DNA from 2 places in the Shewanella bicestrii genome. Region 1 is predicted to be linked to the other one. Evidence: riboswitches for the same ligand, from Rfam matches in the RefSeq annotation. Region 1 holds a riboswitch; the other holds the start of a gene.
The links. A riboswitch is a leader RNA that binds a small molecule or an ion and turns the genes downstream of it on or off. The one in region 1 is predicted to bind cobalamin.

Region 1 (3,197 bases):
TATTGCGATATCCGGGATCGTTAACATCGGGGCTGATAGAGCAAGTGCGGTTAGTGGGCCCTAACACACCGGCTACATAACGGGGTTTACCCGTAGCTTTTTCGATTTCATCACAGGCTTCACGGGCGAGGCGCGCACCTTCACGGTTAATTTCGGCGGACAGCGACTGCATATCGTAGTCGGCCATGGCGATAGTGGTGGCGTTGAAGGTGTTGGTTTCAATAATATCGGCACCGGCTAATAGGTAGTCGGTGTGAATTTGTTTGATGATGTGTGGCTGCGTGAGCACTAAAAGATCGTTATTGCCCTTAACGTCGGTATGCCAATCCTTGAAACGCTCGCCACGGTAATCGGCTTCTTCCAGCTTGTAGCCTTGGATCATAGTGCCCATAGCGCCGTCTAAAATCAGAATGCGCTTGGACAACTGGTTGCGAATGTCTGCCAGTGTTTGGCTGGCTCGATGGAGAGATATCGCCATAAAATGATTACCTTTACTACAGCTAAGTTGAGTCCAAAGTACGCAATCGGGTGACAAATTGCATTTTATTATTGAATGTCGTTCGTTATGTTTTGGACATTTATACGTATAGACGTCCATAATACGCGACATCGGATTGTCAGGGCAAGGCTAAAGTTGGTATAGCATAGGCGAGATAACCCAGATAAAAACGATAAAAGGAAAGATCAGATGAAGCAGCTCAGGTTATTACTGTTACGCCATGGAGAATGTGAGGGCGGGGCGATTTTACGTGGCCGAGTGGATGTGCCACTGAGTGATAAGGGCTGGCGGCAGATGTCGGCGGCGGTGGAGGCGCAGGCGACTGTGTGCCACGGCATTTATAGCTCGACCTCAAGGCGCTGCGCCGAGTTTGCCAAGGCCTTTGCGGCTGAGCTGCATTCGAGTGCGTCCGTGGGCAGGAGTTTAGATGCGCCCGCGCCTTTGCCGCTTAAGGTCAACCTGCTGGAGGAGTTACAGGAAATAGCCTTCGGCGATTGGGATGGTTGCCTGCTCGATGACTTATATCAACGCGACGGCGAGCGGATGGCGGCCTATTGGCAGAATCCCTGGGAGGTGACACCGCCCAATGGTGAAGCCATGGCAAACTTCGAAGCCCGTATCGATGGTGCGATAGAACAAATCCTCGATAAAGAGTTTGCCCTGCTGGCGATGGATGATGAACAGGCCCACGGCGAGTTTAATGCCAATGCACCCGCGGCCAATATCTGGGTGGTCACCCACGGCGGGGTTATTCGCCACTTGATGTCAAGGGCGCTGGGGGCGGTGAAAACCTTAGGTTTTTACAGTCAGCTCGCCTTACCCGTGGCGGCGGTGGTGACGATTAATGTCCTCGAGGATGAGCAAGGTAAAAGATACTGGCGTTTAGACTGGCCCTCGGGCCACTGTGAGTAGCTTAAAAGTACCTGTCATCGGTATGATGAAAATTTTCTGATTTAAACAGCATTGCCTAATGAGCAAGATATAGGATAATGCTTTTCCCTGACGTTTGAGCCAGATAACGAACCCAGTACGTTAAGCTCAAAGGTCGCAGAAATAGGTGTTAGGAATTTTGTGCGATTGACTGCTATTGCTTAAAGGCAACAGTATTTAAGCGCGCCGGATAACCCAAACATAATAGGGAATCGGGGAGCTGCCCGTCAGTAGCCCGAACTGTACCCGCAACTGTGAGTAGTCGAAGCATTTTGCTTCTTACCTACGAGTCAGGATACCTGCCTATTTCTGTTTTCGCTGCGTGCAGCCTTAGTTCTCGAGCGGGTAACTCGAGGGAGCAGAAGATGACATTAATGAGTTTCGCCCTGTTGGCCCAAGCGGCGGCAGGCACAAATAACACCAATCAATATCCATGTGGGAGCAATCGTTAGTGATGCATTCCACATTGAGCCTTGCGCCCTTAGCGCCCGCTGCGACTTCCGCCAATATGGCACTTCAAGTGAGCCAATTGAGCTGGGCGATTGAGGGAAAAACCATTCTCTCGGAGATAAGCTTTGCCCTGCCGCAGGGGGAAATGCTCGGGCTGATTGGCCCCAATGGCGCGGGTAAATCCAGTTTGCTGCGCTGTTTATACCGCTTTATTCGCCCTGCTAAAGGGCATATCAGCCTGTTTTCGCAGGATATTAGCGAACTGTCGCCCAAGGCGTTTGCCTGTAAAGTGGCGGTGGTGCAGCAGGATACGCCGCAATATTTCGATATGACCACAGAGCAATTGGTTGCCATGGGACTCACGCCCCATAAGGGGATGTTTGATAGCCATTCCAGCGAAGACAGTGACAAGGTTGCCAAGGCGCTGGAAAAGGTTGGCCTGAGTCATAAAGTGCATCAGCAATACGATCGATTATCGGGCGGTGAGAAGCAGCGCGCCCTGATCGCCCGTGCCATAGTGCAGCAGCCGCAGTTATTGATTTTAGATGAGCCGACAAACCATCTCGATATCCGCTATCAAATTCAAATCTTAGAGCTAGTGCGAAGCCTTGGGATCAGCGTCATCGCCTCGATTCATGACCTGAATTTAGCCAGCGCCCTGTGCGACCACTTATTGCTACTGGATAAAGGGCTGGTGAGTGCCATGGGCACGCCGGCTCAGGTGTTAACCGAAGAACGTATCGCCGAAGTGTTTGGAGTATGCGCCCAAGTGACGCCCCATCCACAGCATGGTAACCCCTTGATTAATTACTTTTATGGTTATCAAAAGCCTAAGAGCGATACTGCGGACGCGGCGAGTGACTCCCACGCAGTTTCGGCTCAAGCGTTACCTCCTGTGGCCTGCGCCTGTCATAACCCCGGGGCGCCTAACGCGGCCTTGCATAAGCATAGCGTTGAACCCACGCCATGATAGACACACTCAAATTGGTGACCATGAATTTTTTTAGCCACATTTTTACGCCGCTCACCCGCCAGCAATGGCTGATTTTAGGCTTGGCGGGCTTTGCCCTGCTCACCCCCATCGCTGCCGCGAGTTTTGGCGCGGCAAACATTAGCTTTTTAGATGTGCTGCATGTGTTTATCAATAAACTCAGTCAGCTGTTTATGACTGATGAGGCCGTGAGCACCAGCAGCATGACAGAGCGGATTGTGATGGAGCTGCGACTGCCACGGATTTTACTTGCCTTTGTGGCGGGGGCAGGGCTGTCCTTGGCGGGGAGCGTGCTGCAAACCGTGACCCGTAACCCCCTTGCCGATC
Region 2 (3,197 bases), 240 kb from region 1:
ATTTATTTCAAGCTTAGAAGCGGTAACCCACAGTCAAGCGAATATCACGGCCTCGGCCTGAGTAATAGCTATCACCCCAAATGCCACCGTAGTAACCCGAGCTAACATACTCTTTATCAAACAGGTTATCGATACGCAGGCTCGCTAACCAAGCATCACGGGTATAGTTAAGGGCTAGATTACCTAAAACATAGCTAGATAATTTATCGCCTTCGTTGCCGTTATCGCCTTCGATAAAACGATCGCCCGTGTAAAGCGCCTCGGCAAACACTTGGAAATGCTCGGAAAAATCCATGCTGACATAACCGCGTCCCGTATGCTCAGCCACCCAAGACAATTGCTTACCATCATTCACCCCATCGGTAAATTCGGCATCAATATAGTTATATTCCAAGCCTAAGGTGAGGGCTTGAGTGACCTGCCAATCCCAATCGGCACTCGCGCCATAGCGGCGTGAAGCATCAGCATTGACGTTGGCACCTTGGAAGCTGCCGCCAACAGGTTTTTCAGCACTCGGGTCGAAGACAATTTCATCTTCTAAATCGAGGCGATATAGGCTAACGCGTAGGCTTTGGTTAGCCACAGTCCAATCCCAACCCGCCTCATAGGAACGGCCTGTCTGTGGCTTTAAGCCATAGACATCTTTCGGGGTGTAAGCTTGCTCATCAACCTTAGCAAAGCGGAAGTTTTCATCGCCACGTAGATAGAACCTGTGCTCGGCGCTCGGACGGTAATTTAAACCGAACTCGAATGCGGTCGCATCTTCATCTAAATCGATGCCATTTGGATACACATTGCCATCGACCAGATCGTCGGTCACCCGCGCATAACGGCCGCCCACCACATAGCTTAAGGTGTGGCTTAATGGCACAGTGGCTTGCAGGTAAGCACTTTGCATTTCCTGCACATTGCTGCGCGCCATAGAGTCAAACTCGGCCTTACCGCGGCTGATATCCAAACCAGTCACTAGGTTTAGCTCACCTTGACGGGTGCTGTAATTGGCGAGCGCTTTAGGGCTAAACATAAGTAGCGAGCGAGTATTTTGGCTACCCGCGCCCCAGTTTAATGAGGTCACTAAGGTATCGCTGTAATCCAGATCCGCCGCTAAGGCCCAGTTTTGGTTAAGCTGATGCTGATAACCACTGCGTGCCGCTGTGGTCATCTCATGAACATATTCGCTGCTATTAGAAGACTGGCGTGGATTTTCTTTGAACTGTTCTACCGTCAACGAGCCAGGATTTTCGCGGTCATCATCGTAATAGCTGGTTTCAACAAAGAAAGAATCTGTGGCGGTTTTATATTGAATACGCCCAAGGATAGAACCCGTTTCATTGGCATTGTGCTTGCGATAGTTATCGCCTTGGTTGTAGCTACCGGTCAGGAAATAATGCCAATCTTTATTGATGGCGCCCGACACATCGCCGCGACCTTCGTAGGTATTAAAGCTGCCGCCGGATAATTGCACGCTGCCACCCGTATTCTCAGGCGACTTAGTCACAATGTTGATCACCCCGCCGACCGCTTGGTCACCATAGAGCACGCCCGCACTGCCCGATAAAATTTCGACACGCTCAATTAAATTGAGTGGAATTGCATTCAGGCTAGGTGCGGCGATATCGATGTTATTTAAGCGACGACCATCGAGCAAAATCAGCGTGTTGTTAACGGCGGTGCTGGCGCTAAAGCCGCGCATCGCAAAGCTAGTACCAATGTTATTGTCGGACAGCTGAATACCACTTTGACCGCGTAACACTTCGGTCAAGCTGGTTGCGCCACTCTGCTCAATCGCTGCGGCATCAATCACATTCACATTGGCGGCAATATTTAAGGGGGTCTTGTCTGAACGGCCAATCACGACGATATGCTCATCGACTTTGGCGACTTTGGCGACGCTGGCATCATCGGCCGCCACGGCGGGTGCGATAACAGAAAAGCTGCAAAGGCTGCCGATCAGCAGCGCGATTTTAGTTGGATGTGTTCCCATTTTACCTTTAACTCCTACAAGGAAAACGGGGCATTGGCGCCACGATACCGTTGATTCAGTAACAAATACTGACAGTCACTATCGCATTTTGAGATCTGCCCACCGAAATCTCAAAAACACCTTTAGGGCCGGTCTCCGGACTTAGGCTATGTTAATCCAAGTAATAGAAGGACTAACGCGAAACTGACCTTTGCACACTCGATTCTCTGGCTCACCTTGAGCTACCTAGCGAATGCGGTCGTCTCTCACCTTTTACCGTTGCGGGGGCAGTGCCAGAATTTCACTGGCTTCCCGATTATCTCGCGACGAATGCATCGCAAGCACCACAGAAGGTTGACTAAAAATAGGTTCAGAGGGCGAAAAACCAGTTAACGCCCAATAAGGCTCGTGGCATCAAGCCTGAGCGCGCGCATTATAGACGTCTATACGGATGAAAGTCCATGCTCATCCGTCTCTCGACTGACAACTACTTTAATGAATAGGGTGCTAAGCCTGAAATAAAGTCGGCACTGTTGGCCGCCTGTAAGGGAGGTTTGTCGGCAGAAAACACGTCGCCACGCATCGATTTATGCAGTAAATACAAGTCTTTGTTACCACTTACCACAGTATAGTAACCAATTTCGCCCTGGGGATGAGAGGTAAAAGCACTGGGGTTAAACTGAGTCGCGCTATGGACATTCGGCATTGTGGTGCAACCGAGAATAGCTTGAAAACCTTCGTGACCGTCTACTTGGGTATCCCCTAGCTTTTGATACACCACTTCACCGTCACAGGCGGCTTGGTAAGTTTCAGCCATCGCATCTAAAAACTGCTCGGGGCTCACGCTTTCGGCCATGTCCTTAAAGCCTTGCACACAAAACAGTGCACTCCATTGATTGAGCGCTTCCTGCTCCGGCACAAATTCCGCCATAAACATGCCCGCACGTTCCTCATGGTAGGCTTGACGCCAACCCGCTGGCAGGTTAAATCCTAATTGCTGACTAAAGACAGGCAACACATGGGTATGCGACGCACCACTTTCGCTGCGAGGCATATCCAATTTCGCCTCGACGGATTCAGAGCCGATTAGGCTGCACAGCATTAATACGCTCGCGCCCTGCCATAACCTCACCTGCATATGGGGTATACATTTCATTATTATCATCCTTGTATCGCATTGTTATGGGTTAATACGACATATGAAATTGCATAGAAAACATCCAGCATTCTAGCG

Region 2: linked by a shared signal. The riboswitch ahead of CF168_RS03440 (TonB-dependent receptor) and the one ahead of CF168_RS04355 (ABC transporter ATP-binding protein) in region 1 are both predicted to bind cobalamin.

The regions. Positions count from the first base shown of each region.
Region 1 covers NZ_CP022358.1:1,002,764-1,005,960, forward strand. Annotated here, with positions in the region: gene metH (methionine synthase) at 1-478, opposite strand, end outside; gene CF168_RS04350 (histidine phosphatase family protein) at 689-1,411, shown strand; cobalamin riboswitch at 1,592-1,750, shown strand; gene CF168_RS04355 (ABC transporter ATP-binding protein) at 1,884-2,849, shown strand; gene CF168_RS04360 (FecCD family ABC transporter permease) at 2,846-3,197, shown strand, end outside.
Region 2 covers NZ_CP022358.1:763,735-766,931, reverse strand. Annotated here, with positions in the region: gene CF168_RS03440 (TonB-dependent receptor) at 14-1,984, opposite strand; cobalamin riboswitch at 2,094-2,327, opposite strand; gene CF168_RS03435 (hypothetical protein) at 2,451-3,119, opposite strand.